2 regions of the Alishewanella sp. SMS8 genome follow, and region 1 is predicted to be linked to the other one. Evidence: predicted binding sites of a transcription regulator. Region 1 holds the regulator's gene; the other holds the start of a gene.
What was found. Region 1 encodes MetJ, which represses methionine synthesis genes. Its sites were predicted from a motif close to TAGACGTCTAGACGTCTA; they were not measured.

Region 1 (16,134 bases):
TTCATAGGCTGGCTCCTGCTAATAAACCCGCTGTCTCAGGTTTACCAAAACGAACATTCGCCGCCTGCATCGCTTGCGCGGCAGCGCCTTTTAATAAGTTATCAATGGCTGACATAATGACTAATTGCTCGCCATCTTGCTGCCAATACAAATCACAAAACGGTGTACCCGCCACATCGGCAACATTAGGAGAGTTCTTAGTAAAACGGATTAACGGCTTACTGGCATAAGCATGCTGAAAAGCTGCCGCAACTTGCTCAGCGCTCACGCCGGCTTTTAACGTGACAACGCAGGTTGCTAAAATGCCGCGCTTAAAATTACCCAGATGAGGGGTAAACACCACTTTGCGCCCCAGATTTTGTTCAATCTCTGGGCGATGCCGGTGTTTAAAGAAACCATAAGCATTTAAACCGACTTCACAAAATGAAGTACTTAAGCTGGCTTTGCGGCCAGCACCCGAGACACCACTTGTGGCACTGATCACCGGAATGCAGTCTTTAGTTACTAAATCCGCTTTTAGCAGCGGTAATAACGCCAACGTACAAGCGGTAGGATAACAGCCAGGAACAGAGACTAGATCACCCAATGGAGTCGTTTGCCATTCCATTAATGAATACACCGCTTGGGCCAATAACTCAGGATGTTGATGAGCGTAACCATAGTATTTCGGGTATAAGTCAGCTTGCTTTAAACGAAAGGCACCCGATAAATCGACTACCGCAATGCCTTTTGCTAACAACAGCGGGGCAATAGCTTCACTGGCTTCATGTGGCAACGCCAAAAACGCTACCTGCACATCTAACGCCTCTACGCGCTCATCGGTCCAAGGCTCAACCAAAATATCGACTTGTTGCTGAAAACGAGGATATAACTGGGCGAAAGGTTCACTACTGCGACCGGCCGATGCAAAAGCATAGCTCAGTTCAAAATAGGGGTTAGCGCATAGCAAAGCACATAGCTCAGCACCACTGTATCCCGCCGCACCGAGTACGGCACTGCGAATTTTAATGTTTTGTTGTTCAACGGACATGGAAAACTCTTAAAAAGAAAAACTAGGCTACAAGTTATAGCACAATATGGCGCCTAGTGTAGAACGAAGGATATGCACAATCAAGAATTATTATGCTGTTTTTTTGAATTAATACCCAATATTTAACGCGTATTGTCCGCTAAGGCTAAGCGATTACGCCCTAATTTTTTCGCGTTATACAAGGCTTTATCGGCACTGACTAATAGCTGGGGTAATTCCAACTTATTATTCGTGGTTAAACCAATACTTATTGTGATATGCAAATCAGCAGCTAGATCAGTGAAGTTAAGTTTTTCTACTTTATGACGAAGGCGTTCACACACCTCTGAAGCATCCTGTAATGAGGTATCAGGTAACAACACCACAAACTCCTCGCCGCCCCAACGTGCAAGCAGATCAACCGTCCGGCATTGCTGTTTTAACACTTCAGCCAAACGTTTCAGTACTTCATCACCTACCGCATGCGACAGTTGATCATTAACCCGCTTAAAATGATCAACATCTATTAATGCCAGACATAAAGTGGTGTTATTCCGCTGCGCGCGTTGATACTCATGCTGCAATTCTTCATCAAAAGCTCGGCGATTAGCCAAACCGGTTAAGGCATCTTGTCTTGCGAGCAATTGCAATTCGGTTGTTTGCTCTGCGACTAATTTACGCAAACGTTGCTCAGTGTGTCTTAAACTCGACATACGCCAACGCACCGCAATAATACTGAGTGTGGTGAGTAACAAGATAATGGCGAATTTAAACCACCAACGCTGCCAGAGATGAGGTAGTAGCGTAAAGGTATAGACAGCTTCTTGCTTGCTCCACTCACCGTCGGGATAACTAGCACTCACTAAAAAGCGATATTCGCCTGGTGGTAAGTTAGTGTACTCGGCAGTATTGGCAGTGCCACGCGTCACCCAATCACGATCAAAACCTTCTAATTTAGTACGATACTGAATTCGCCCTGACATCACAAAACCCAAGCCTGCGTAACTAATTTCCAATCGATTGCTGCCTGCTACAAGATTAACTGGAGAACCTAAGGGTAAAGCTTGGCCATCAACATGTACTTTTTCAATAACTACTGGCGGAGCAATTTCAGCAAATTGCTGTAAACGCTCAGGCTGAACCCGGGTGACTCCCATCGATGTGGCAAACCACACCGAGCCATCATGGTGAAGTGCACCCGCTTTAGCCGAGCCGCCATTGGCTTGCGAACTGATCATGCCATCGCTTTCGCCATAAAGTTCGACACTTAATGAACTACGCTTACCGGCTAAAAGCGCCAGGGCATGGCTGCGATTTAACCTTAAAATGCCCCTATTACTGCTGATCCAAAAAGAACCTTGCTGGTCTTGAACTAACTCAAATATTTTATCAAACGGCATGCCTTGCGCTCGGCCAATAATCTGTATGTCATTGCTGGCTAGATGATAGGCCATCAGGCCTCGATCCGTGGTTATCCATAAAATGTTTACCGGGGCATCATAGGTCATTCCAAAGGCATAGTGTGCATCATCGTATGCCGCTATATTTAGTGTTCTCAGTTGCTCGTTTTCATAAACGGCCACACCATTGCCAGTGCCAATAAAAATTCGCTGATCGGGTGTTTGAAACAGCGAGACAACAAAAGAACTGGGTAAACCATCCGCAACGCCTAAACTTAAAATACCATCATCCTTTATAAGACTAACACCATTAGACGTGCCTACCCACATTTGACCGTTGCCCAGAGGCAGGATGGCGCGAACTTCATTGGCTGGTAAACCGTTCCCGGTATCATAATGACGTCGGATCTGATCATGTTGCAGTTCAATTAAACCATCGGCATAGGTGCCCACTAACACCGTTTGATCGGGTCCTTCCGCTAGACTTAACACCGACTGCCCGACACTGACTGCCGTTAAATCAATAATACTGAACGCACCATTACAAATACGAGTTAAACCGCGGCTGCTACCAACATACATACAGCCATTAGAATGCGATAACAGAGCACGGGTATAATTTCCGGCTAATCCGACTTCGGTAGTCATGGTATTAAAAGGTGCATCTCTTAAACGAAAAATGCCGCCATTTGTTCCAACCCACAAATTACCTTCTTTGTCTTTTAACAAAGCTAAAATACGATTATTGGGTAAGCCCTGCCGCATATCTAAAGATTCAGTAATACCGTTATGTAAGCGTAATAAGCCTCTATCTATAGTGCCAATCCATAAAATGTCTGAGTTCTCCTGCAATATGGCCGACACCGGAACATTATCTAATAAAGTTAATGGCTTAGATTGACTTGGCTGTGCCAGATAAAGGCCACGTTCTGTGCCCACTAGTAACGCTGCTTGATGATTTAATTCCAAAGCAAATATCGGTACGCCATTAAATTCGTCTGCAGCAACCGGTTGAATTTGCAATTGTGCATCTAAGTAAACCAATCCATTCGCGGTGCCAACCCACAGTAAGCCGTTGGCATCTTGTTGCAAGCTGTGAATTTGGAGAGAGGGTAATCCATCGTCAAGCGTAAAATGTGTGCGTTTACCGGTGGCATCTTGCATGTAAAGCCCCTGCCCCTCGGTAGCAACCCATAATCGATCTTGATTATCCATAAACAAACGATTAATCAATTCACCAAAAGGGGGAAAAGCTTGCCATTGCCCATCTTGTACTTTAACCAAGCCGCCCCGTGCACCACCTATCCACAAAACATTATGTTTATCCAAATGAAAAGTACGCACGCCGACATCTGGCAAACCGGTTTGGGGGTTACGATCAAAAATGCGAAATTCGCGACCGTTATACCGTGCAACGCCTTCCCAAGTGCCAAACCACATATAGCCATCCGGCGTTTGAGTAATAGCATTAATAGTGTTGTGCGGTAAGCCGGATCGAGTGTTGAGCGTTTCTTTAAAATAATTATCTAAGCTAGGAATATGCTTTGCAGCAGAAGCCGCTGCCGTATTAAAAAATACAGTACACAACAAAAAGCAGAAAAAATGATAAACATGTCGCCGATGCCGACACAGGCCCGATAAAAGCATGCAGAAATCCAATTCCTTGGCTGTAGCGTTAGCGCTTAGCTACTAATGTACTTTAGATTAACCGAATTTAATTAACAATGCCAAGCGTGTTACCTGCTTACGGAACTTGATTTTACGGTATAAAGAAACCAACAAACACGAACTAAAATAAAGAAATCATTAAGTTAATGAATTTCAGATATTAGCGAGAGCTCACATAATATTAAAAAAAATAGGCAACAGGCATTAAATCATCTGTTGCCTAAGCTAGAGGAGTTGTTTTAGTCAGCTAAACGCTGAGCTACCACGTTTAGCGCTTGTTGCAAATCAGCACGTAAATCTGCCACATTTTCAATGCCTATTGATAAACGCACTAAGGTGGCAGCAATACCCGCTCGTTGCTGCGCCGCCGCATCCATCGAAGCATGCGTCATTGAAGCAGGATGACAGATTAAACTTTCAGTGCCTCCCAGTGACTGTGCCAAAGTAAAATACTCTAGAGCATTGAAAAAATCTTTTAACAATGCCGCAGGAGCGTTCAACTCAAAACTACACATCGCCCCAAAACCCAATTGCTGTTCTTTAGCAATCTGATGCCCAGGATGACTTGTCAGCCCGGGATAATACACTTTAGCAACTAAAGGATGCGCCGCTAAAAAATCGACCACTGCAGCCGTATTTTCTTGTTGCAGCTTTAAGCGCAAGTTTAACGTTCTTAAGCCTCGCAAGGTAAGATAGGCATCAAATGCTCCACCGGTTAAGCCTAAACAGTTTCCCCACCATTTTAATTCTTCGCCAACCGCCAGATCCTTAGCAATCACGGCACCGCCGATAATGTCAGAGTGGCCATTAATAAATTTCGTCGTCGAGTGTATGACTAAATCTGCACCTAAGGAGAGGGGCTGCTGTAATACTGGCGATAAAAAGGTGTTATCCACCACCACTTTGGCTTTGAGGCTGGCCGCTAACTGACAAACCGCTCGCACATCAGTAATTTGCAGTAATGGGTTACTCGGTGTTTCTAACCAAATCATGCTGGCTTGGCTTAACCGTAATTGCTCGGCCCAATCGGCATCTTGAAAATTGATAATGTGTAATTTAAAAGCCTGCTTCTTTTGCGCCAAATTGGTAAATAATCGATAACTACCACCATAACAATCATGCGGGATCACTAAGGTGTCAGAGGGTGTCAGTAATTGCAGTGCTAACAAACAAGCTGACATACCAGTATTGGTGATAATCGCTTTAGCACCGCCTTCGAGTTCGGCTAACGCCTCCCCTAATACATCGCGGGTAGGGTTATTTGAACGTGAATAATCATAAGGACCTGGCTGCCCTAATGCCGGAAGTTGATAAGTTGAAGTGAGGTAAATCGGTGGTGTCACTGCACCAAAGGCGGTATCTTCCGCAATACCCGCTCGAGCAACGATAGTCGCTGGATGACGCTTGGTCATAATACGCCCTTTTGGATGTTTAGATGTCTAAAAAGTATAATGCGTTAACACTGGAAGTCAAACCATTTAGCCGTCTATAATGTTTATTTGTTGCACAGTGTTTGACTGTAACAGAGAAAACAGTAGAATTTCGCACTTGCGCGAGCAATTTCTCTCGACCAATAACAAGGGACCCTTATGGCTAAGTGGAATGGTGAGTATGCTCACCCTTACGCGGAACACGGTAAAAAATCAGAACAAGTTAAAAAGATTACCGTATCGATCCCGCTGAATGTTTTAAAAGTGCTAACTGACGAACGCACTCGCCGCCAAGTGAACAACTTACGGCATGCGACAAATAGTGAGTTATTGTGCGAAGCCTTTTTGCACGCCTTTACTGGCCAGCCATTACCGGCTGATGACGATCTACGTAAAGATAATCCGCATCAAATTCCTGCTGAAGTTCGGCAGATTTTGACCAGCATGGGTAAACCCATCCCAGTCATCATTGAAGCAGAAAACGACGAAGAATAAAAAAACCGCCAATAGGCGGTTTTTTTATAAGCGGCTCAGCTTACTTATAGTAATTATCAGGCAGTGGTAAACGAGCAACGCCAGAGTTTACCGCGGCTTCCGCCACAGCACGTGCCACTCGAGGTAACAATCTCGGATCCATCGGTTTTGGAATAATGTAAGATTTACCAAACTCTAAAGCTGATACATCAGCCGCCGCCAAAACTTCGGCTGGCACCGGCTCTTTAGCAATTGAGCGGATCGCTTCTACTGCTGCAAGTTTCATTGCGTCATTGATTTCACTGGCACGTACATCTAAAGCACCACGGAAAATAAACGGGAAGCACAAAACATTATTCACTTGATTAGGGTAATCAGAGCGACCTGTTGCCATGATCAGATCTTTTCGAGCCGCGTGCGCGAGCTCAGGCTTAATTTCCGGATCAGGGTTTGAACAAGCAAAAATAACAGGCTTATCTGCCATTAACATTAAAGCTTCTGCTGGCAACACATCGGGGCCCGATACACCAACAAAAACATCCGCCCCTTGTAAAGCATCTTCTAAAGTCCGTTTATCTGTATTATTGGCAAATAACGATTTATATTGGTTTAAATCTTCGCGCCGAGCATGGATCACCCCTTTGGTATCCAACATATAGATATGCTCACGCATGGCACCGCATTTAATTAATAACTCCATGCAAGCAATAGCCGCAGCACCCGCACCCATACAAACGATAATGGCGTGTTTAATATCCTTACCTTGGATTTCTAACGCATTAAGCATACCGGCAGCAGTGACTATTGCAGTACCATGCTGATCATCATGAAACACCGGGATGTTGCAGCGTTTGATTAACTCTTTCTCTATTTCAAAACATTCTGGCGCTTTAATATCTTCTAAATTAATACCACCAAAGGTATCGGCAATATTGGCAACCGTCGTTATAAACTCTTCCGTCGTGCGATGTGACACTTCAATGTCAATCGAATCTAAGTTGGCAAAGCGTTTAAACAACAAGGCTTTACCTTCCATCACCGGTTTTGATGCTAAATGCCCGAGATTGCCCAAACCTAAAATCGCAGTACCGTTAGAAATCACAGCGACTAAGTTACCTTTAGCGGTATATTTATACACATTGTCTGGATCAGCAGCAATTTCACGAACGGGCTCCGCCACACCTGGGCTGTAAGCTAGCGCAAGATCGCGGACGGTTTCAGCCGGTTTGCTAATTTCAATACTAATTTTTCCTGGGCGGGGTTCGGCATGGTAGCGAAGTGCCTGTTCTCTGAAATCTGTCATTCTAATTGTCCTGGAGTAAGGTAAGCGGCGACAGGCTGCAATTATGCTTATTATTGTTTTACAGCAAGCCAGATGAAGGCTCATTTTAATGAGCTCTTTAATAGAAAAACACCAATTTGTTGCTGGACCTACCAGCCTAAGCAAGTATGACCACCTTCTTGTTGATATTTTCTTCTCTTCTTATAGCAAGAAATGCGCTAGCCATAAAGAAGCCTATACACTTAAAACCCAATCTCTTGCTGAGTATTTATATGTTGAACTAGTCACCACCAAAATTTAACATAAATAAAACAAATCACTATTAATTTTAGCGACATCCCTTGACCGTCATTAAAATATCACTACAATATCTGGTAAATATTTAGTTAATGAGGTTATGCCATGCGCCTTTTATCGATCTCTGCACTTATTCTCGTAAGTAGCATCAGTATTAGCCTGCCCGCCACTGCACAAAATGCCGGAAACAATGAGCAAATATGCACTGAAACTGACTGCACAAAAGAGCTGCGTAAATTGATGCGACTGGCTCGAGCAGGTAGCGGCGATGCCGCGGCGATCGTTGCCATGTCTTATGCGACAGGCGATGGTTTAGAACAGAATACCAGTCAAGCATTACGCTATCTTCGCCAAGGTGTACGCCAGCGCAACCCCATGTCAGTTTACTTGATGTCAGATTGGTTACGAAATGGCTTTGTTATTGAGCAAGATATCGCAGAAGCAGACCGGTTATTAGAACAAGCCATCTCTTTAAATTATGCTCCAGCCCAATATGCAAAAGCAGTAACATTGTTGCAAACTGAAGATCCAACGCAAATCGAGCAAGCTGTGGTATTACTCGAGCAAGCGTCAGAACAAAAGTTAGCAACGTCAATGCTGTTACTGGGCCAACTTAAACAACATGGTGTTGGCACTGAAAAAGATCTTGTTGCTGCGGCGGAGTTGTTTAAACGCTTAGTGTTAACTGGGCAAACCCAAGCCAAACCTTATTTAGCGGAAGTCAGCGCTGAACTAGCAGCAAGCAATGAACATGCAGAATTAGTAAAAGATTTACAGCAAGTTGAAAACATTGAGGTCATCCGCGTGACGGGGCAGCAAATTCAAATGAACAACATGCTTGCCGGTTTAGTCAAACGGTTAAATTCTTCAGGGCTTTATGATAGCCGCTCTGTCGGTAGTCGTATTCGCGGAGTCAGTTGTGAGCAAAGCGGCAGCAATTGCGCCAGTATTAAACCAGACAGCTCTTCCTCTTCAATCAACCAAGTGCTATCAGGTGGTCAATAACCGGTTGTTTGAATTTGCTGTACCATCGCTTTAGCCATAGGTTGTACTCACTTAACGCTATGCCTTAGCTAGCATGCTGAGCATGGCGTTGTTTTATTGTGCTACAACCATCGCCATGAAAACCCTACCGCTATGCGCAGAACAGATTAATGCTAATGTGCACATGCAGGGTATTTTGAAGCAAAAAAAACCGGAGCCTAAGCTCCGGTTTTTTTTCGTTCGGTAATCGATTAACGATTGCCCAAAACAGAGAAACGTTTTTTGAAGCGATCTACACGACCACCTACGTCTAACACTTTTTGCTTACCAGTATAAAACGGGTGACATGCTGAACATACGTCCAAGTGGATGTCTTTGCAAAGTGCAGAGCGAGTTTTGAATGCATTACCGCAAGTACAAGTAGCAGTAATTTCTTTGTATTCTGGATGGATACCTGGTTTCATGGGTTACCTCGTTAGGCCGTATCGCTATCTGGTCACAATTTTTGGCGCCAGACACCATACGCAATTACAGTTAATTTAGGGCGCGTAGCTTAATTGATAGGCAAACAAGTTGCAACCTGCCCGCGGCAAAAAAACACTATTTTTGTTTTACTTGGCAAGCCGGATATCGATCCTTAAACTAACAATCCCTTTGCTTTGTTGTGGAAACCATAGTGACCGTTATTCGAGTGGCTCTGCCCGTCCCGTTACGCCAACATTTTGATTATCTGTTGCCTGAAAACAGCAGTGTAACAGTGGGGTGTCGGGTACAAGTGCCATTTGGTCAACGTCAGTTAATTGGGATTGTTTGGCAAATTGATCCGGATAGTCCTTTTGAACACAGCCAACTCAAAGCAGTAAGTCACATTTTAGAAGACGCTCCGGTGATCTCCGGCACCCTACGCCTTTTATTAAGCTTTGCAGCGGAATACTATCACCATCCGTTAGGTGAAGTGCTGACCGCAGCCCTTCCTGCGTTATTGCGTGAAGGCCGACAACTGCGCGATTATGCCTTAACCGGCTATCGATTAACGGCGGCAGGCGAAGCAGCACAAAGTAGTGATTTTAAGCGTTCGGCGAAGCAACTTGCCTTGTGGCAAACGCTGCAAACCAGCCCTTTAGCTGAAGATACACTACTGCAACAGCATCATCGCAGCACACTGAAACAACTGATAGATAAAGGCATGGTTGTTGCTGAAACACTAGAGCGTCAACCTTACGCCTATCAAGGTTTAGCACAAACACCCTTACAACTGACAGTTGACCAGGCTATTGCTGTGAGTGCGGTGCAGCAAGCTTACGGAAAGTTTCAGCCGTTCTTGTTAGAAGGTGTCACCGGCTCGGGTAAAACCGAAGTGTATTTGCAATGCATTGCGCCTCTATTAGCCCGTGGCAAACAAGTCTTATTGTTGCTACCTGAAATTGGTTTAACGCCGCAAACACTTCAACGTTTTGTACAGCGTTTTAATGTGCCCGTTTTAGCTTGGCACTCTAACCTCAGCGATGGCGAACGTTTGTCATGCTGGCTACAAGCGGCAAGTGGCAGTGCTGCGATTGTCATTGGCACGCGCTCGGCGCTGTTTTTACCGTTTCGACAACTCAGTTTAATTATTATTGATGAAGAGCATGATTTATCTTTAAAGCAGCAAGATGGCTTTCGCTATCATGCGCGTGATCTGGCGATTAAACGCGGCTCATTAGAAGGCTGCCCTGTGTTGCTTGGCTCTGCCACCCCCAGTTTAGAATCTTTATATAATTGCCAACAAAAACGCTATGTGCATTTAGAACTGCAACATCGCGCTACAGGGCAAAGCTTACCGCCATTTGAGTTAATTGATTTAAAACAGCAACAATTGCAGTTCGGCTTAGCCGATAGCAGTATTAAACAAATCCGCGGCCAGTTAGCTCGTGGTAAGCAAGTGATGTTATTTTTGAATCGCCGCGGTTTTGCCCCCGCGCTTAGCTGTCAAGATTGCGGCTGGCTGACCGAATGTAAACGTTGCAGCACCTTTACCACTTATCATAAACATAGTCGCCAATTATTATGTCACCATTGCGGCGCCAGCCGCCCTATTCCTAGACAATGCGGCTCTTGTGGCAGTGCTCGATTAGCGCCAGTTGGCCAAGGCACTGAACAGTTAGAAGAACATTTGCAGCAGTTGTTTGCAGATACACCCGTAACCCGCTTAGACCGCGATAGTACAAGGCGGAAAGGTGCTTTAGGGGAGTTGCTCAAGGATATTAATCAAGCTGGGCCACGCCTAATTTTAGGTACGCAAATGCTGGCGAAAGGCCACCACTTTCCTTTTGTGACTTTGGTGGTAATTGTTGATGTAGATGGCGCCTTATACAGCGCAGACTTTCGTGCGCCAGAACAATTAGCTCAACTGCTGACACAGGTCGCTGGCCGCGCAGGTCGAGGCAATGACAAAGGTAAGGTATTACTGCAAACACAGCATCCTGAACATGCCCTGCTGCAAGATATTATTCAAAACGGTTATGCGGCTTTTGCACGCAGTGCCCTGCTCGAACGCCAACAAACCACCTTACCGCCCTATCAGCACTTGGCATTATTTCGTGCCGAAGCCCTGCAAAGTGACTTATGCCAGCAGTGGTTACAACAGGTCGCAGAGCTTTGCCAAGCCTATAACGGTTTACAGCGGCTAGGGCCGTTATTATCGCCTTTAGAGCGCAAAGCGGGTAAGTATCGCTGGCAGTTGCATTTGTACAGCCAAAATAGACCGCTATTGCATCATGCCTTAGGGCACATCTTGCCAGAAATCACACGTTGGCCGCTGAGCCGTAAAGTAAAATGGCAGCTCGATGTGGATGCTCTGGATCTGAGCTAAACGTAAAGCCAGAGTGATAGCTCTATTTCATTTTTTACTATTCAAGGTAGAATAGCCGCTGTTGTAATGAGTAGGTAATCAAACAGTCACTATGCCACAAAAAGATTATGTGCGCGCCAGTCGCCCGAAACCGGCCAGCAAGACCAAAGGCAAAGCCCGCCCAGCACGCGGTGCCAAAGCGCAAGCTGCCTCACAAAAACCTTGGATATTAATCGGCTTGGTGCTCTGTGTCTTATTGGCTTTTGTTTACGGTTTGTGGTTTTTACGCCAACAAGCTCCGGTGGTAACGCCGCCTGAAGCACCCGCTCCGGCTGTTACCGTGAAAAAAGATGAATTGCCTCCCAAGCCCGTAGCTGAGCCTTATCAATATATTGAAGAGCTTAAAAATAAAGAAGTGACCGTCGAAGTGACAGAGCAGCGTCGCAGTGGTCCGGCGCAACTGCAATGCGGCTCATTTAGACAGCAAACCCAAGCCGAAGCCATGAAAGCGCAAATCGCCTTTGCGGGCATTACCGCCGATGTGCGCCGCACAGAAGGTACTAATGGCGTGTGGTTTCGGGTAGTGCTGGGCCCTTATGAGTCTCGTCGTGCTGCCACCGTTGATATGAATCGGTTACGGCAAATGGGTATTAATACCTGTCAGGTGCGTAACTGGGCTTGAAAAGCTAACGCCTAAACCCTATCTATGCCCTAAGTTAATTCGCCATAGGGCATATTCATGACAACTATCGTATCTGTTCGACGCAATGGTCACGTCGCCATCGGCGGTGATGGCCAGGTGTCACTGGGCAACACCGTAATGAAAGGTAACGCCCGTAAAGTTCGCCGTCTTTACCATAATAAAGTCTTGGCAGGTTTTGCCGGCGGTACCGCTGACGCCTTCACCTTATTTGAACGCTTTGAAGCCAAACTTGACATGCACCAAGGCCATTTAATGCGCGCGGCCGTTGAGTTAGCAAAAGATTGGCGTACCGATCGCATGCTGCGCAAACTCGAAGCGTTACTGGCCGTAGCCGATGCCAACACCTCTTTGATCATTACGGGTAACGGCGACGTGATCCAGCCAGAGCACGATCTCATCGCCATTGGCAGTGGCGGCCCTTTTGCGCAAGCGGCGGCGACAGCCCTGCTACAAAATTCTGATCTAGGCGCGCGTGACATCGTTGAAAAAAGCCTAAAAATTGCCGGTGATATTTGTGTCTATACCAATCACCATCACACCATTGAAGAATTATAAGCGGAACAATTATGTCTGACATGACGCCTAGAGAAATCGTCCACGAGTTGGATCGACACATTATCGGTCAAAATAAAGCCAAACGTGCCGTTGCTATTGCCTTACGTAACCGTTGGCGCCGTATGCAGCTTGATGAAAGCTTGCGCCAAGAAGTCACCCCCAAAAATATTCTGATGATTGGCCCAACGGGTGTAGGTAAAACTGAAATTGCTCGTCGCTTAGCCAAATTGGCTAACGCGCCCTTTATTAAAGTTGAAGCCACCAAATTCACCGAAGTGGGTTATGTCGGTAAAGAAGTAGAAAGCATCATCCGTGATCTGGCAGACAGTGCCGTTAAAATGTTACGTGAACAAGCGATTGCCAAAAATCGTTTTAGAGTAGAAGAAGCCGCAGAAGAGCGGATCCTCGATGCTTTACTGCCACCCGCCAAAGACGCCTGGGGTGAAACAGAAAAAAGTAGCGAATCGAATACGCGGCAAATTTTCCGTAAAAAGCTGCGTGAAGGCCAATTAGACGATAAAGAAATCGAATTGGAATTGTCACAAGGCCCCATTGGCGTCGAAATCATGGCGCCACCGGGCATGGAAGAAATGACGTCGCAATTGCAAAGCATGTTTCAAAGCTTAGGCAATGACAAAAAGAAAAAACGTAAGCTGAAAATCAAAGACGCTTTTAAGCAACTAATTGAAGAAGAAGCGGCACGTTTGGTTAATCCTGAAGAGCTTAAGCTAGAAGCCTTAGAAGCGGTTGAACAAAATGGTATCGTATTTTTAGATGAAATCGATAAAATTTGTAAACGCGGCGAAACCAGCGGCCCCGATGTTTCACGCGAAGGCGTGCAACGTGACTTACTGCCGCTGATTGAAGGCTGCACCGTGAACACCAAGCACGGTATGGTAAAAACCGACCATATTCTGTTTATTGCGTCTGGCGCCTTTCAAATGAGTAAACCCTCCGATCTTGTGCCTGAATTACAAGGTCGCTTGCCGATCCGGGTTGAACTGGAAGCGTTAACCGCCGCTGATTTTGAACGCATCTTAACCGAACCTAAAGCGTCACTGACCGAACAAGCGCAAGCGATGCTCGCCACTGAAGGGGTGAACATCAGCTTTACCGCTGACGGCATTAAGCATATCGCGGCCGCGGCCTTTCAAGTCAATGAAACCACAGAAAACATCGGTGCTCGTCGTTTGTACACGGTGATGGAGCGTTTATTAGAGGAAATCTCTTATGATGCCGCCGATCATGCGGGGCAACAAATCAGTATCGATGCTGAGTATGTTGAAAAACATCTGGGCAACTTAGTACAAAACGAAGATCTCAGTCGGTTTATTTTGTAATGACCAAAAAGTTGGTTGGACTTCATTACCATCAACGTCGCCGTTTGCTCGACTTACAGTTTAGCGACGGCAGCCTCAGCAGTTTGAGTGCCGAGTTTTTACGCGTGCACTCCCCCTCTGCTGAGGTGCGTGGTCATGGCCAACCTAAGATGGTCAGCCATAAACGTGACGTTGCCATCAAGCAGATCCAAACGGTGGGTCATTACGCAGTGAAACTGGTTTTTGATGATGGCCATGCTACCGGCTTTTACAGTTTTGCTTATCTTTGCCAGTTGGCTGAAAATGAAACAACCTTGTGGCAAGACTATTTGGCCAAGTTAAAACAGGCTAATGCCAGCCGTGAACCGCTGATCAGTATTAAAACGCTGTAAGGGCCAGTGCACTGCCGTTAAGCATCCGCCGGTTACCACTTCCCTCTCAAGTAGAAAACCGCATTGCGTAAGTGACTTTGCCTAATGGTGCTCGAAGTTGTGCTTGAGCTTAGGTGGTAGCAGGTTATACTGTCTGCATACTTTTCTTGCAGTTTGGAGCCACCTTATGGAATATAACACCTCAGAGCTTTGCGATCTGTACGCGGATCAAGTTGATGTCGTTGAGCCGATTTTTGCTAACTATGGTGGTCGCCGTTCTTTTGGCGGAAAAATCCACACCGTAAAATGTTTTGAAGACAACGGTTTGGTGCGTCAAATGCTGACTGACAACGGCATTGGTAAGGTGTTACTGATTGACGGTGGTGGCTCAGCTCGTCGTGCTTTAGTTGATGCGGATCTGGCCTCTTTAGCGGCAAGCAACGGTTGGGAAGGCATTGTCTGCTACGGTAGCGTGCGCGATCTTGATGCATTAGAAGATTTCGATATCGGTATTCAAGCCGTTAATGCGATCCCGATTGGCGCTGACGATGCAGGCTTTGGTGAAACCGAAGTGCCCGTTAATTTTGCCGGCGTAACCTTCCTACCTGGTGATCATCTGTATGCTGACAGTACCGGCATCATTTTATCGCCGGATGCACTCGACATCGAGTAACGCATGAACGCCCTGCACTATTTGACTCAAGCGCAACTTGCGCGTTGCTGTCAGCAGCGCAGCGGCGAGCAACGATTATCTGCCCAGTTACGCTTTCCTGAAGCTACTTTATCGTTAGCAGAGAACCTTGCCTTACATGCCGCTCACGGTGGCAAGTTTGTCATACTGGGGATCCCAGAAGATCTGGGCCCTAGAGCGAACGGTGGCTTTGCTGGTGCACAATTAGGCTTTCAAGCGTTTTTAAACAAATTCCTTAATCTGCAAGCTAATGCATTACTCGCCGGTGAATCTATTTTGATCCTCGGTGAGGTAGCTTGTGCCGATTTACAAGCACAAAGTACAGCATTAGATCATCAACAACCCGAGCATTTAAGCCAATTACGCGCCCTTTGTGCGCAACTTGACGAACGAGTATTCAGTGCCGTTCAACCTATTTTTGCGCAGGGCTTAACCCCGATAGTGATTGGCGGTGGTCATAACAATGCCTTACCACTGTTGCGGGCGTTAAGTGATTGTCAGCAGCAACAGGTTAATTGTATTAATTTGGATCCGCATGCCGATTTTCGTGCCTTAGAAGGCCGACATAGCGGCAATGCGTTTAGTTATGCGCAAGCTGAAGCGTTATTACAGCATTATTTTGTGCTGGGGCTGCATGTGCAAAAAAATAATGCCGCCAGTTTGACGGCCTTACAGCAAGCGAATTTTGAATATCTCAGCTATCAACAGATCTTTGTAGAAGGCCAGTACAACTGGAGCCAGGCCATCGAACTGAGTTTGCAAAGAGTGTTATCCGCTAACACCAAGTTAGCACTTGAAGTGGATACCGACTGCATTACCAGCATGCCGGCCAGCGCGCTTAACTACAGTGGTATTAGCGTAGCTGAAGCAGAGCAAGCCGTGTTTCACTTCGCCAAATTACCGCAAACCGCTTATTTACACTTAGCCGAAGCCGCGCCTGCGCAACATCCAAGTGGTGAAGTTGCAGGGATGAATCAATGCGGCCAAGTGTTAAGCCAACTGGTACAAGCCTTTTTAGCGGGAAAGCAACAACAGCCGCCAAGCATTGACTAAAGGGTGATCAGCTACACATTTTTGGCTAAGCGGCACAAGGTGCCACCAATGACCACTTGTTTAAGCGC
Region 2 (16,134 bases), on a different contig from region 1:
CTCATGCAGATAAGATCGCAGCAAAACAGGCTGCAGCTAGCCACATTAATCATTCCATCAAGCCGCTTCAAGTCAGTGCTACAATCGTTAGCAAAGCGCGGCAGGACGAGCCAGTGTTAGCCTCAAGAGACATTAACTCCTTGCCTATTACGCCAAGGTCCAGCTTAGCTGAGCGTAGTTTAAAGCAATTAGCGCAGCCTAATCAGCAAGCGTTAGCACAAGCCGCTGACGCGAGCTATCAACAATGGCAGCAACAGCAGCTGCAACCTAGGATAACGGTAGCAAAACAACATCAGCAAGCCAGTGCCAATCCAGAAAAAGCCGTGTTATTTACTTATAATGATGGCCAGCAATTGGTTAAGCTCGGTGACAACTGTTTAATCGTCGATCCACAACTAAGTGGCTTTGAACAAATGATGCAAGCTAAGGGCGCACCTTGCAAAGAGAGTGATGATGCGCTGTTGTTTCGTCAAACCATGGCCAAGTGGTTAAGCCGTTAATCACGCTGAACCTTATAAGCACAAAACGATATTAACTTGGGGCGCTATAGCGAGTATCAGCCACAATCATTGCTTATCATCATCGATTAAAGCTAATTTCGAGTTAGTGGCTTGCCTGAGATCATTGCGGAATAATTGATAAGGGCAAGCCAGCTGACAATTTACTCTGCTAAATGCTGCTCTAGACGCTGGCGCAGATCACCCTCAATGGCTACCGCTTTACCGGTTTTTTGATCCAGGCAAACGAATGTCACTTGAGCATCTGCCGCAATAGCGTCGGAACCGGCTATCCGAACTTCCTGAGTGACCACCGCGCTCTTGCCTCCCACTTTACTAAAACGTGTATACACTTCTAGGGTTTGGCCCATGGTCGCTGCCACGCGGTAGTTAATATTGATATTGACAATTACCCAGGCCAAATTGTGTTGGCTAAACCACTGTATATCACCGCTGTCTTCTAAATACCCCCAACGGGCTTCTTCTAAAAACTCTAAATAGCGGGCGTTGTTTACATGTTGATAAATATCTAAATGATATCCCCGAACTTTAATCACTGTTTTATGTTGCATCTATAGCACCTATTTTTAGTGTATTTGCTCTGATTTTGGCATAGTTCGTACACCGCTGCCAGTGACCATTATGTTTTAATAGTTGACGCTTAACACGCCTTTGTTAATATGCTGATAACTGCTTCATAAATAAAACGCTTATATGTTAAGGATGAATCGATGCGATTAATTTTAGTACTAGGATTATTGCTACTCAGCTTTGGAGTGCGGGCTGATTGGCTGAGCGCTTTGCAAGCATATGAAAATAAACAATACGCTGTTGCAAAAACAGGTTTCACTAATTTATTACCCTTAGGTAATGCCAATGCCGCTTTTAACCTTGGTGTGATGGCATATTATGGTGAAGGTCAGGAAGTTGATCTCGAACAGGCCTTAACTTATTTTTTACTTGCAGAACAACTACAGCATGAACAAGCTGGGGGCATTGTTAAGCGTATTTATGAAGAAGCAAGCACAGCACAGCGAGCTGGTGCAGAAGAAGCGGCAGCTAAAGCGTTAGCGGGAGTGTTTATCAAAAAAAATGCTCAGCGTTATCAGTTAAGTAAAGAGCAACCACCAGCTGAAATATCCACACCAATGCCCGATATTCCCAATGATGTCACCAGAAAGCATCCATTTGGTTATGTCGTGGTACAGTTTTTAGTGGATGGTGAAGGGCGGGTAAAAGTTGCCGATGCCGTAGATGGCTTCCCAGAAGGGGCTTTTGATCCTTATGTTTTCCGCACTATGGGGCGTTGGCAATATGAAGCAACCGGTAAAGCCCATTTGATGTCGGTACGTCTGAGTTTTTGGGCCACAGGTTCAATGAATGCGCGTTCTGCTAATCAGATTATCAAGGGGCAAAATTTATGGTCTTATGCGCAACTGGGCTCGAGTAAGCATCAAGAAATGCTAGGCAGCGTATTAAATTTAGTTTCGATGGTGTCAGGTGCTGAAGTGTATATTGACGAAGATTTGCCCGCACCAGCCAATGAACCCGATGTGTCGGCATGGTTTGAAAGCAGAAAATTTGATATCAACATCCCGGGTTTGGCCGGATCAGTTAGCGTAGCAACTAACGAAAAAGGTGAAATTGTTCGATTGTTGGATGCCAGTGAGTTAACTCATCCCGCGGCAGAAACACTGCAGGGAATGCGGATCCGTGGTGCTAATAGTGGCTTTTTCCGGTTAAGTAATAGTTTATCGCAAGATCGTTCGTTTAGCCGTGTTAGTAAGAAAAACAGCATTTTGGTTGAACAATATCATGCCGTTCATCAAGAGTTGACAGCGGGTTACTGGTGGAAAACCGCGGCTGCAAATGGTGATCGCCGAGCACAGCGTATTTTAGGTGCGCAACGCGAAGATTGGCAGTTCTATCTTATTCAACAGCAAGATCCGCTCGCGACGGCCTGGCATGGTGCACGTTTATGGTTAGATGGCGAAGCCGCAGAGGGTAAAGCGCTATTAGAGCAAGCGCAAGCCGCAGGTTACAAGCCAGCGGGCGAGTTATTACAAGCCTTAAGTTTGTAGTGCGCTTAGCTATTCAAACCGCGCTAATTGAGAAATAGTGAAAACTAAGGAAGATAGAATGCGTTTTATAACACTCGTATTGCTGATGCTGACAACCTTCGCCGTGCAAGCGGATTTGCTGGTGTCTTTACAAGCCTACGAAAATAAAAAATATAGCGAGGCAAAAGCGGGCTTTATTACGCTACTACCACTAGGTAATCCCGATGCAGCCTTTAATCTAGGTGTGATGGCTTATTATGGTGAAGGACAAGAGATTAATCGGGTAGAAGCATTAAGCTATTTTTTACTAGCAGAAAAATTACAGCATCCAGATGCCAGCGCTATCGTGCAACGTGTGTATGCCGAGGCGAGCAGCGATGAGCGTCTGCAAGCCGACGCTGCGGCAGCTAAAGCTTTTGCTGCGGTTATTATTAAACAGGATGCGCAACCTTACCATCTTAGTAAAGAGCAGCCTCCGGCCGCCATTAATACGCCGATGCCGATAATCCCGGAAGAAGTCACCAGAAAGAATCCGTTTGGTTTTATTGTGTTACAGTATTTAGTAGATGGTACGGGAAGGGTACAGGTTGTTGATGTATTAGATAGTTTTCCGGTTGGTGCTTATGATTTTCACGCTATGCGCGAGCTGCGTCGCTGGGAATATGCAGCGACCGGTCGTCCGCATTTAATGTCGGTGCAGTTAAATTTTTGGATAGCCGGCGTGATGGATGCTGGCAGCGCGAATAGGATTGTTAATCAAAATAACCTTTGGACTTATGCACAAGCGGGCTCTGCTCGGTATCAAGAAACGTTGGGTAGCGCGCTAAATGTGATTTCTATGGTGTCGGGTGCTTTAGTTTATGTAGATAAAGATTTGTCGGAGCCTGGTGATAAGCTGGATTTAACAACTTGGTTTGACAGTAGAAAACTGAAAATTAATATTGAGGCATTTGATGGCGAAGTAACAGTGCAAACCAATGCAAAAGGCGAAATCGAGCGTGTGTTGCAAAGCGATGAACTTATTGCACCCGAGGCAGAGACGTTGCTGGGCATGCGCATTCGTGGCGGCAAAGAAGGCATTTTTCGACTCAGTAACAGCACCAAACAAGAACGCACTTTTAGTCGCTTAGTGAATCGCCCGACTATTTTGATACAGCAATATGTGCCAGTGCATGAGCAGTTAACGGCAGAGTATTGGTGGCGTACAGCCGCGACAAATGGCGATCGTCGAGCACAGCGTATATTAGGCGCGAAGCGCGAAGATTGGCAGTTCTATCTTATTCAACAGCAAGATCCGTTGGCGGCGGCTTGGCATGGAGCACGTTTATGGTTAGATGGAGAGAAGACCGAAGCTAAAGTACTGCTAGAGCAAGCACAAGCCGCAGGTTACAAGCCTGCGACTGAGTTATTACAAATATTAAGTTTATAGTTAGATATAAGCAAACGCATCAGCAAACATGTGCTCGCGATGGCCGCCTTGCGCGATAAAAGCCTCGCGAGCCACCCCTGCCATTGCAAAGGGGCCAGCCATATAAATGTCGTAGGCTTCAAGAGACACAATATCTTGCAACACGGCTTCATGCACTAAGCCGCGGCGACCTTGCCATTGTGCGCTAGGCTCTTGCACCACCGGAATCACTTGATATTTACGATTGCTGGCTGCCCAACTTGCTAATTCGGTCTGGTAATACAAAGCGTCTTCGCTTTTCACGCCCCAGTACAATAATACCGGGATGTCTTTTTTCGCTGCTGCGATTGCCAGAGCTATACTATGTACATAAGAGAACCCGGTGCCACCGGCTAATAACACGATGGGGCGATCACTGTTCGCTTGCCAAGCGGCATGACCGAGACCGACTTCAACTTGTACCGGCTCACCGGCAGCAAATTGTTGTTGTAGATGCGTTAACGCTGCGCCAGACCAGTTATCTCCCGCTGCCGCGCCAATGTGCAATTCTAACAACGGTTGTTCTGGGGTGCTGGCGATAGAGAAAGGTCTTTTATCTGTTGCGGTCAGACACAGTTGTAAGTATTGACCGGCAATAAAGTTAACGGGCGCAGCTGGCGCGAGTACAACTTTACTGACAACGTGAGTAAGAGCTTCAATGGCAACAACCTGACAAGCAATAGCGTTCATAAACATCTCATGTTAAGCGGGGTTAACCGCGTATAAAAGGGTGGTGTAGTTGCAGATCGGACTGGGCATAAGCCACGCAACAGTAAACAAATCGCTGCTGACGGTCAACGTCCGTTAATGGGCTTGGTTCAATATAACTCACGTCACCGTCACGTAGTTTGCACACGCAACTGGTGCATACGCCCTGCTGGCATCGGTAAGGAAAATCGATACCTTGGCGCAGCGCTGCCTGCAGAATAGTTTCTTCAGGCAGCACTTCAAAACTTAACTGCGCTGGCAGTACCGTGACCATATGGCTCATGGCTTTGCCGCGGGTAAAGTGATGCCCAGGCTTGGCCAGAGTGAATCAACACGTTGTTTGATTTCTTCTGACATGACAATAGGCTCACCCCATTCGCGCGTGGTTTCGCCCGGCCATTTATTGGTGGCGTCCATACCCATTTTTGACCCTAATCCCGATACGGGTGAAGCAAAATCAAGATAGTCGATCGGCGTGTTTTCAATTAGCGTAGTATCGCGCGCGGGATCCATACGCGTGGTAATGGCCCAAATCACATCTTGCCAATCGCGGGCATTGATATCGTCATCGCAGACAATCACAAATTTAGTATACATAAACTGGCGTAAAAACGACCAGACGCCCATCATCACGCGTTTGGCATGGCCAGGGTACTGTTTTTTCATCGTGACAACGGCTAAACGGTACGAACATCCTTCAGGGGGTAAGTAAAAGTCGGTAATTTCCGGAAATTGTTTTTGCAAAATGGGCACGAATACTTCGTTCAGTGCGACGCCCAAGATAGCCGGTTCATCTGGTGGACGGCCGGTGTAAGTACTGTGATAAATCGGATCTTTACGGTGTGTAATATGCGTTACAGTAAATACTGGGAAGTTATCGACTTCATTGTAATAACCCGTGTGATCTCCGTAAGGCCCTTCGGGCGCCATTTCACCCGCTTCAATGTAGCCTTCAAGCACAAATTCAGCGCTGGCCGGCACCTGCAAGTCGTTACTAACGCATTTAACCACTTCGGTGTTATCACCACGTAATAATCCGGCAAAACCATATTCAGACAGTGTATCAGGTACAGGCGTGACGGCACCTAAAATGGTGGCCGGATCGGCGCCCAGTGCTACCGACACCGGGAAGGGTTTACCCGGGTGAGCTTTTTGCCATTCAAAGAAATCTAAAGCGCCGCCACGATGCGATAACCAGCGCATAATCAGCTTGTTTTTGCCCAGCACTTGTTGACGATAAATACCCAAGTTTTGGCGGTCTTTATGCGGTCCTTTGGTTACGGTAAGACCCCAGGTAATCAGGGGGGCGGCATCGCCCGGCCAGCAAGTCATAACGGGCAACTGGGTCAAATCGACCTCATCACCACTGAGTACGACTTGTTGGCAAACGGCTTTTTTCACCTGTTTGACCGACATATTCAGAACTTGTTTGAAAATAGGCAATTTGCTAAAGGCATCTTTCAGCCCTTTTGGTGGCTCGGGTTCTTTTAAAAATGCCAACAATTTACCGACTTCACGTAAGGCCGCCACATCTTCTTGGCCCATACCCAAAGCCACTCGCTGAGGTGTACCAAATAGGTTGGCTAATACGGGGATCGAATACCCTTTTGGGTTTTCAAATAGTAACGCTGGGCCACCGCCACGCAGAGTACGGTCGGCAATTTCAGTCATTTCCAATATTGGATCGACTGGCTGCTTGATGCGAATTAATTCACCACGTTGTTCTAACTGCGCGATAAAATCACGTAAATCTTTATATTTCATTGGTTGCCTTCATCAATGACAGCGTAAGACGGTGCCTCATCTTGCGACTATTATACATTTCTACTGGACGACTGCCAGTTTTAGCCTGCTATGCGGCTGGCATCGCTGCTGACGCGACTTATACTGTTGTTAACATATTTCGACGGGTTATACGATGCAAGAGCAAGAAGGGGTTATAAAATTTCAATTGTTTTATCAAGCTGCGCCATTACCTGCCAACATAGATATTACCGAGTTAAATGCGTGGCGTACGCTTTGTGTACAAACGGGCATGTTAGGGCAGCATCCTGAGCGCTATGATAATTATGGTTTTGGGAATATTAGTCAGCGGGTCGCAGGTGGTGTACACTTTATCATCAGTGGCACGCAAACGGGTGGTAAATTGCAGTTAAGCACAGCAGATTACGCGCTGGTCACCGCTTGTCAACCGGCACTAAACCGAATTAGCGCACAGGGCGTAATTAAACCCTCTTCTGAAGCGATGACACATGGCCAGCTTTATCAGTTACTACCACAGGTCAATTTTATTATTCATGCGCATTGCCCGGCGATTTGGCAGCATGCAGATGCACTAGCGTTAGCGCAAACGGCTGCGCAAGTGCCTTACGGTACGGTGGCGATGGCGGAGGAAGTATCCCGCTTGTTTCAACAAAGTGAGGCCGCGGCACAAGGTATCTTCACTATGGCAGGGCATGAAGATGGTGTGGTGACCTTTGGCAAGAATGCTGAAACCAGCTTTCAAATTCTGATGCGTTATTATGCGGCTGCGCTGGCGCTGGGTGCGACACCAAATCGGTGATTGTCTTTGATAAATTATCAAAAAGCAGTCACAATCCAATAATGTTATTTTGTCTCATTTTTACTCCCACTAGAGAGCGCATTTTATGCAGTTTCCCGATTCAGTTAAACAACAGAGCTGCCAAGATTGTTTAAGTGGTCAAGATTTGGGTTTTGAAATCCGTATGGCATTTCAACCGATTATCGATTGGTACACGCAGCAGATTGTTGCTTACGAAGCGCTGGTACGCGGGCCAAACGGTGAAGGTGCAGGTTGGGTTTTCTCTCGGATAAACGATAGCAATAAATATTACTTTGATCAGGCTTGTCGGGTAAAAGCCATTGAAACCGCTGCGCGTCTAAAATGCAGTACCTATTTGAATATTAACTTTTTGCCGAACGCGGTGTATAACCCAGAAACCTGTATTAAAGCCACCATTGAAGCAGCCGATCTCTATGGCTTTGATTTAACCAAGCTAATTTTTGAAGTGACTGAAGGTGAGCAGATCCCAGATAAAGCGCATTTGAATCGCATTTTTCGCAGTTATGCTAAACGTGGCTTTCAAACTGCGATTGATGATTACGGTTCGGGTTTTGCCACATTAGATTGGCTAATTGAGTTAAGACCTCACTTATTAAAGCTAGATATGGAACTGATCCGGAATATTCACCTTAACTGCGCAAAACAATTTATTGTGGCCAAAACAATTGAGCAATGCGAGTTGCAAGGTACCAAGGTGTTAGCTGAAGGCATTGAAACAAAAGAAGAATTAGATTACTTAGCGGGTATTGGTGTGCGCTTGTTTCAAGGATATTATTTTGCCAAGCCGGCTTTAGAAGCGCTGACACCGCTAGAAAGCTTAACAGGGATGAAAGCATTAAATTAAACGTATAACGCAAAACAATAAACAAGGCGCCTTAAGGCGCCTTGTTTATTTTGGTGGTAACTTAGAAGTTATAAGATACCCGGCCATACACTAAGCGGCCTGAACGTCCGAACGGTGAATAGTTCGAGAACGAGGTAGCGCCTGTGGTATTTAAGTTAATGGGGTTAGCATCTGGATATTCATCAAAGATGTTATCAGCACCCACTGCCACGGTCCAACTATCGTTAAAGTCATAGCGGCCTTCCAAATCCATCAAGACTTTCGGACTTAATGTCAGATCAGTGGCTGCAGTAGTGCCCGGTGATAATACCTCACCGTAACGAGTTGCTTTAAAGGTCGCGCTGAAGTTGTCATAACTCCAGTTTACCGTGGCACCAAATTTATCTTTGGGTGCGCCTTTTTCAAACGTCAGTACGTTAACACGACCAAATAATGTTGGCGCTGGATCAAGTGCTGACAACTCTGTGGTTGCTGGTACTGCGGTGACTTTCGTTTCGTTAATATTACCGACCACCGTAAAGCTGAACAAACCAAAATCTTCAGTTGGTGTTGACCAGTTAATAACAACATCCACACCTTGTGTTTCGGTATCTACACCATTGATAAAGAAACGACCACCACCGATACCGATAAAGCCTTGCGAGCTTAAATAATCGCGCACGTTTGTTTGGGTTAAGTTTTCTGATAACACGATACGATCATCGATATCAATGCGATAACCATCTACCGTGATAGAAACACCGCCCACGTTAAATACGGCACCTAATGAGTAGTTTACTGACTCTTCAGCATCTAACGGTTTGGCACCTAACGCTTGCGCAACCGGGTTGCTTACCGGGAAAGTCGTGATATCAAAGGGTACACCGTTGATAAAGTTAGTCGAGGTAGCAGTAAAGTTTTGTTGCTGTAGCGATGGGGCACGGAAACCGTTTTGTAATGAACCACGAATACCAAAGTCATCGGTAAAATCGTAGCGTAACGCAGCTTTACCGGTAACATTACTGCCAAAATCAGAATAATCTTCAGCGCGCAGCGCCACTGAGCCCAGCATGTTATCCGTGATATTCGCTTCTAAATCGACATAAGCACCAACAGCACGACGTGTTTCACGCACTTCGTTAGATGGGCGGAAGCCCGGGAACACCTGCGCGCCAGAAGCCGTTGGGTTACCATTTGATAATAGTTCGCCGCCATTGCGCCATGAATCAGGTTCACCGGCGAAAATACCGTAACGTTCACGGCGTAATTCAATCCCGGTAGCAATGTTTAACGGCGAGGCTAGCGAGTCAACATTAATTGAGCGCACACCAGATAAGTTAAACACGGTTTGGCCATAACGGAAGCCACCAGCATCAAACTCGGTTTTGCTGGTTGGGCCGATTGAGCGGTTTAAGGTGTTTTCAATAGTGAAGGCCATACGGTTCTGACCCCAAACTAAAGACGTATCAACGGTCCACTCGCCCACATCAAATTCATAACCTACAGCAGCACTGGCATCCGTTACATCGGGTGCAATAATTGGTAAGAAACCGTCTGGGTAGATCGCCAGAATATTGCGGGAATCGTTGGCTGGGCGATAGAAACCGCCTGAACGCGCTTCACGATCTTGGTAGCTTAACCAAGCATAAATTTTACCGTTATCTAAGGTTTTACCGGCATTTGCAAACAAGGTAAATTGCGATAATTCAGGCTCACCATACCAAGCACTGAAGCGGTTGAAGTAGGTTTCACGCGTATCATATTGGCCATTGACCAACGGATACTGTTGACGATAATCCCAGCCGCCACGCTCTGTGCGCTCGGCGTCTTTGTATTCTGCAGATACGGTGAGGAAAGCATCTTTGCCAAGTTCAAAACCACGCCAGCCGCTCAAGGTTAGCGTTTCACCGTCAGTACGACTACGCTCAAGATTAGCCGGTGCACTCCAAGTGGCGCCTGTTGGGGTCGGTGTTGTTGGCGTGGTGTAGCTGGTTTCACGCCAGCCATAAGACGAGGTAAAATTACCGCCCTCACTCGCTTCGCGTAAACGAATGTTTAATACCCCGGCAATGGCATCTGAGCCATACTGGGCTGAAGCACCATCACGTAATACTTCAACTGCGTTAATCGCTGCAGTAGGAATGGTATTTAAATCAACAGCAGAAGAGCCACGGCCCACGGTACCGTTTACGTTAACTAATGCAGCGGAATGGCGGCGCTTTGAGTTAACTAGCACCAGAGACTGATCTGGCCCTAAACCACGTAAAGTAGCTGGGCGCACGGTATCAGTACCATCGCTTAAGCCTGGACGCGGAAAGTTAAAAGACGGTAGCGCGGTTGATAGAACTTGATTCAGTTCGGTTGAACCTGCTCGAGTTAAATTTTCTGCGCTGATAATATCGATTGGCACGGCAGTATCAGACACCGAACGACCGGCAACCCGAGTACCCGTAACAATAATCTGCTCAATTTTTTCTGCTTTTTCATCGTTTTCGCTGGTATTGCTTTGTTGCGCCATTGTTAGCGGTGTAAACAACGCTAAGGTAATAGCTAACGCAATAGGATGCGGTTTTATTTGGTGCATGTGAGTTATCCCTTTGTTATTTTTTGAATCTAGTTGCTGAACTTGCTGGTGTCAAACGTGTAACAGAATTAAACATTGCCTGCAGCGGCAAAATAATGACATAGTATAAAGCAGACTTCTAGAAGTCTTTTCGCCTTTGGACAACGTTGGAGCAATACATGAAAAAGAATACCCAGTTAATTCATGCAGGTCGTGGCAAAAAGTGGACTGGCAGTGCGGTTAATCCGCCTATCGTACGTGCTTCAACGATTGTGTTTGAGACCATGGAAGAGCTTAAAAACGCCAGTAAAAATAAAGGTAACGCTGTGCCGTATTATGGTCGGCGTGGCACGGCTACACATTTTGCATTTCAAGAAGCCATGTGTGAGTTAGAAGGTGGGGCCGGTTGTGCTTTATATCCTTGCGGTGCCGCAGCAATCAGTGGCGCTTTATTGGCGTTTTTAAAAGCAGGCGATCACTTGTTGATGGTCGATACCGCGTATGAGCCAACACGAGGGTTATGCGAAAAAGTGCTCGCCGGTTTAGGAATTGAAACCAGCTATTACGATCCCTTGTTGGGTGCCGAGATTAAGACCTTAATTCGTCCGAACACGAAGGTAATCTTTTTAGAATCACCAGGTTCGTTGACCATGGAAGTGCAAGACATACCGGCAATTTGTCAGGTTGCAAAGGCGCATAATATTATCACTATGCTAGATAACACTTGGGCTTCGCCGATCTTATGTCGGCCGTTTGAGCTTGGTGTGGATATTTCTATTCAAGCTGCCACCAAATATATCGTGGGGCATTCAGATGTGATGTTAGGCACAGCGAGTGCGAATGAGCAGCATTGGCCGCAACTGCGTGAGCATAGTTATTTGTTAGGTTACTGTGCTTCGCCAGATGATGTATATCAAGCTAGCCGGGGGTTGCGCACCTTGGGCGTGCGTTTAAAGCAACACGAAAAAAATGCTTTAGAAGTGGCTAAGTGGTTAGCACAGCGTCCAGAAGTTGAAACAGTGCGCCATCCTGCTTTTCCTGAGCACCCTGGGCATTCGTTTTTTCAGCGTGATTTCAATGGTAGCAACGGTTTGTTTTCTTTTGTATTGAAACAGGGCAGTACTGCGCAGGTGCAAGCCTTTATTGAAGGTATGCAGCATTTTAAAATGGGTTTTTCATGGGGCGGCTATGAGAGCTTGATTACTGCGGTGCCTAATGTGCAAGCACTTCGTTCGGTGACTCATTGGCCCTATGCTGGGCCTTTATTGCGCTTACATATTGGTTTAGAAGATCCAGAAGATTTATTGGCTGATCTGGAACAGGCATTTGCGCGAATGGCGTTGGCTTAAACTTACACCGCAATACCCTACGTTGTTGCGCTTGGTGTTTAAAGAGCATGGCAAACGTTTAAAGGCAGCGTTAGTTTAACGGCAACGCAAGTAGCACGTTATATTATCGCTGCCTGATATCAATGCCCCAATCACGATCAGCCACACATGACCATCACAACCAGTATTGGGGGAAAGTAGCAATGACGGTAAGCAGCGTGCTTTGTTTGAGCTGATAAAAACGGCCGACCAAGCGCTGTATCAAGCCAAAAGCCATGGTCGCAATCGCACCGAACTGTTTTGCACAAAAGCATAATGAGCCGTTTGACTATGCCGTGCTGCCCGCAAGGAGTTATCTTAGCTATTGCAACGCTATAACGTTCGCAATGCATTGACCTGTTCTATGGTTCTTCTACAATAGCGCCTTGATCTTTATGGAGGCTGTTATGGCAGAAGTTACCCGCTCAGCAGGCATCAGCATGCAGCAACAGGTTGCGACCTGGTTAAATAAAAATCTGGTGCAACGCACCTTATTGGCATTGATCTTAATTAATGCGGCAATTTTAGGTTTAGAAACATCCAGTGCAGTAATGGCCGCATTTGGCTCACCATTAATGCTGCTCGATAAGTTTATTCTTGCCGTCTTTGTCATCGAAATTGCGCTGCGCATTTACGCTCATCGTTTGGCGTTTTTTAAAGATGCCTGGAGTTTATTTGATTTTACCGTAGTGGCCATTGCCTTAGTGCCAGCCAGCGGGCCTTTTGCGGTATTACGCGCCCTTCGCGTATTACGGGTACTGCGTGTACTAACCTTTGTACCGTCGATGAAGAAAATTGTTGGCGCTTTAGTGCAATCGTTAAACGGTATGCTGTCGATTGCGATGGTGCTGGGCTTGGTATATTACGTGTCTGCGGTCATGGCGACGAAGCTTTTTGGTGAAGCCTTCCCAGAGTGGTTCGGCAGCCTTGGTGCTACCTTGTATACGTTATTTCAGGTAATGACGCTAGAAAGCTGGTCGATGGGGATCTCGCGGCCTGTGATGGAGCAGTTCCCCTATGCTTGGGCGTTCTTTGTGCCTTTTATTCTGATCGCCACTTTTACTATGTTGAACTTGTTTATTGCCGTGATCGTGAATGCCGTACAAAGCATGCATGATGAAGAGCATAAAGACGAAATCGATGCCAAACAGCAATTGCAACACGATCTGGTGGCGCAAATGCAGCAGTTGCAGGCAGAGTTAGCGGCGTTACGCGCGCAGCTGCCGCCTGCAGCTAAATCGGATCAAGGTTGATGCATAAAGGTTTCGAGTTCTTGGCCAGTCAGCTTGCTAATACTGCTAAACATAAACCACATTGCAAAAAATAATACCAACATACTGGGCAAAACGATAACGGGGTAACTCAGCCACGTCATCGTGCCCAGCTCTTCATTAAAGGCGGTGCTGCCAGGAGGGCTAACCAAGATCACCTTGGCCAAAATATAATTAAGTACCGACGATAAAAAGAACGAGCTCGCCACCAAATAACCGGCTATTGCCATTTTCTTTTCAAATTGTGCGCGTTGTTGTTGTGCATCCAAGGCTGCATAAAGCTTATCGTTATCCAACAACTCGCCATTCAATAAAAACTTTTTCACCAACGGATAGGGTGTGTATTGGCTAATCAAAACCGCTAAGCCTAAAGCGCCGGGGATCGCGGCTTCTTTAATGGCGATATAAGCGGCATCAAGTTGCAGAAGAGCAATGCCGCCCGTTAATAACACACTGATAACACCGAGCACCGAAAAGAAATTAACCTTACCGGCTTGGCGTAAATCCCAAATACCAAAACCAATAGGAAAAGCCAGTGCAACCACAATACCCCAGACGGGGCCAAGGTATTCTTCACCGCTGAATTTACTCAGGATAATCGCAGGTATCACCACGTTCAGCAGTAGGTTACTGATGAGGCCTGTCGATTTTTTTGCTGGGGTAGGACGTGTTTCAGAAGTCATAAGATCCGTATTAAAAGTCGTAAAATACTGTTAAGCGCAGTATAGCAAGAACCCAAGTTATCGCCTATGCACAGTTGTTGCCCAGTTGGTAATCAATCATAGTTGAGTACCAACGCAGAACAGGCTAGGGTGTATTAATTCTAAACGCAGTGGAGCACTGAAATGGATCAATACGCCGCCCTTAGGGCGAATGTCGGGTTATTAGGTACGGAGTTGGGTGAGACCTTACGCCAGCATCTTGGTGATGCGGTATTGGCACGAGTGGAAGAGATCCGCCAGCTGTCTAAAGAAGCGCGCCAAGGCAATAGCCAGCAAGCCGAGCAGCTACGCCAAGTACTCACGGCACTCAGTGATGATGAATTACTGCCAGTCGCTCGGGCTTTCGCGCAGTTTTTAAATTTAGCTAACCTCGCCGAGCAACATTTTAGTATCAGCGCGGCAGGGCGCAGCAGCATTGAAAAGCCGGAACCGTTAACGGAGTTGTTTCAACGCTTAAAAGACACCGCTATCGCCAAGGGCGACATTCAACAAGCGGTACGTGAGTTATCCATTGAACTGGTATTAACGGCGCATCCTACCGAAGTGGCGCGGCGTACTCTGATTCATAAATTGACCGAAATTGCCGCCTGCCTAGCGCAATTAGAGCATCCGCAAACCGACTGGCAACAACAGCAGTTACAACTGCGTTTAACCGAGTTAATTAGCCAAGCTTGGCATACTAATGAAATTCGTGAGCAGCGGCCAACCCCAGTTGATGAAGCGAAATCGGGCTTTGCAGTCATTGAAAGTTCGTTGTGGCAAGCCATTCCTGACTTTTTACGTGAACTCGATGCCGATTTACGTCGTGATCTTGGCACCGGCTTACCGCTTGATGCCGCACCCGTGCGTTTTTCTTCTTGGATGGGCGGCGATCGCGATGGTAATCCTTTTGTTACCTCCAAAGTAACCCGTCAGGTGTTGTTACTCAGTCGCTGGAAAGCGGCAGATTTGTTTATTCGGGACTTAGATTTACTGTCTACCGAGTTATCGATGAATACGGGCTCTGCGGCGCTACTCAACGCCAGTGAGCAGGCTTCTGAACCCTATCGTGCGGTACTTAACAAGTTACGCCAACAACTAATCACTACCCGAGATTGGCTAACCGAAGCGTTAAAGCATGATCGCTTACAGCGCCCGGCAGATTTAATTTGGCATAATCAGCAGTTGCTTGAACCCTTATTACTGTGCTTTGAATCATTACAGCAAAGTGGCATGCAATTAATTGCCCAAGGCCGCTTAACCGATACGCTGCGCCGCGCCTATGCTTTTGGCTTAACGTTACTGAAATTAGATATTCGCCAAGATGCCGCGCGTCATGCTGATGTTTTTGCTGAACTCACCCGTTACTTAGGCTTAGGTGATTATAGCGCTTGGACTGAAACGGATCGGCAAGCATTTTTATTGCGAGAACTGGCAAATAAACGACCGTTATTTCCGAAAAACTGGCAACCCTCCGCCGACGTTCAAGAAGTGCTGGATACCTGCGATATCGTGGCGCGCCATGGTAACGAAGCACTCAGTACTTATGTGATCTCAATGGCGGGTAAACCCTCCGATGTGCTGGCAGTACAATTACTGTTGCAAGAAGCCGGTAGTAGCTTTGCTATGCCAGTCGCACCGCTGTTTGAAACCTTAAGTGATTTACAAAACGCGCCCGATTGTATGCGGCAATTGCTCAGTATTGATTGGTATCGCGGTTATATTAATGGTCGCCAAGAGGTGATGATCGGTTACTCTGACTCGGCTAAAGATGCCGGTGTGTTCGCGGCCGCGTGGGCTCAATACAGTGCGCAAGAAGCGCTAGTGAAGCTGAGTAAAGATTATGGCGTGAAGCTGACACTGTTTCATGGCCGTGGCGGTACTATCGGCCGTGGCGGCGGCCCTGCACATGCGGCGATTTTATCGCAGCCGCCGGGTTCGTTAGCTGGGGGTTTGCGCGTGACCGAGCAAGGCGAGATGATCCGCTTTAAGTTTGGTTTGCCTGAGCTAGCCATCCGTAGTTTGGCCCTGTATGCCAGCGCGGTATTAGAAGGCATGTTGTTACCACCGCCGGTACCAAAAGAAAGCTGGCGCAGCCTGATGAGTAAGCTAG

Region 2: ORJ01_RS14490 (cystathionine beta-lyase) is a predicted target of MetJ. The motif match lies at 10,815-10,832, and genes of this name have one in related genera.

Annotation. Positions count from the first base shown of each region.
Region 1 is NZ_JAPJEA010000002.1:291,730-307,863, forward strand. Features, by position in the region: gene argB (acetylglutamate kinase) at 1-5, opposite strand, end outside; gene argC (N-acetyl-gamma-glutamyl-phosphate reductase) at 2-1,030, opposite strand; gene ORJ01_RS08910 (diguanylate cyclase) at 1,153-4,056, opposite strand; gene metB (cystathionine gamma-synthase) at 4,317-5,489, opposite strand; gene metJ (met regulon transcriptional regulator MetJ) at 5,667-6,002, shown strand; gene ORJ01_RS08925 (malic enzyme-like NAD(P)-binding protein) at 6,043-7,284, opposite strand; gene ORJ01_RS08930 (hypothetical protein) at 7,373-7,564, shown strand; gene ORJ01_RS08935 (tetratricopeptide repeat protein) at 7,666-8,565, shown strand; gene rpmE (50S ribosomal protein L31) at 8,796-9,008, opposite strand; gene priA (primosomal protein N') at 9,221-11,395, shown strand; gene ORJ01_RS08950 (SPOR domain-containing protein) at 11,487-12,056, shown strand; gene hslV (ATP-dependent protease subunit HslV) at 12,114-12,632, shown strand; gene hslU (HslU--HslV peptidase ATPase subunit) at 12,644-13,972, shown strand; gene ORJ01_RS08965 (DUF971 domain-containing protein) at 13,972-14,343, shown strand; gene rraA (ribonuclease E activity regulator RraA) at 14,510-14,995, shown strand; gene ORJ01_RS08975 (formimidoylglutamase) at 14,999-16,066, shown strand; gene hutI (imidazolonepropionase) at 16,078-16,134, opposite strand, start outside.
Region 2 is NZ_JAPJEA010000005.1:131,229-147,362, reverse strand. Features, by position in the region: gene ORJ01_RS14540 (hypothetical protein) at 1-500, shown strand, start outside; gene ORJ01_RS14535 (thioesterase family protein) at 662-1,069, opposite strand; gene ORJ01_RS14530 (SEL1-like repeat protein) at 1,229-2,578, shown strand; gene ORJ01_RS14525 (SEL1-like repeat protein) at 2,637-3,986, shown strand; gene fre (NAD(P)H-flavin reductase) at 3,987-4,694, opposite strand; gene ORJ01_RS14515 (2Fe-2S iron-sulfur cluster-binding protein) at 4,717-4,995, opposite strand; gene ubiD (4-hydroxy-3-polyprenylbenzoate decarboxylase) at 4,992-6,476, opposite strand; gene ORJ01_RS14505 (class II aldolase/adducin family protein) at 6,631-7,275, shown strand; gene ORJ01_RS14500 (EAL domain-containing protein) at 7,361-8,140, shown strand; gene ORJ01_RS14495 (TonB-dependent siderophore receptor) at 8,202-10,703, opposite strand; gene ORJ01_RS14490 (cystathionine beta-lyase) at 10,862-12,031, shown strand; gene ORJ01_RS14485 (ion transporter) at 12,457-13,302, shown strand; gene ORJ01_RS14480 (VC0807 family protein) at 13,293-14,003, opposite strand; gene ppc (phosphoenolpyruvate carboxylase) at 14,166-16,134, shown strand, end outside.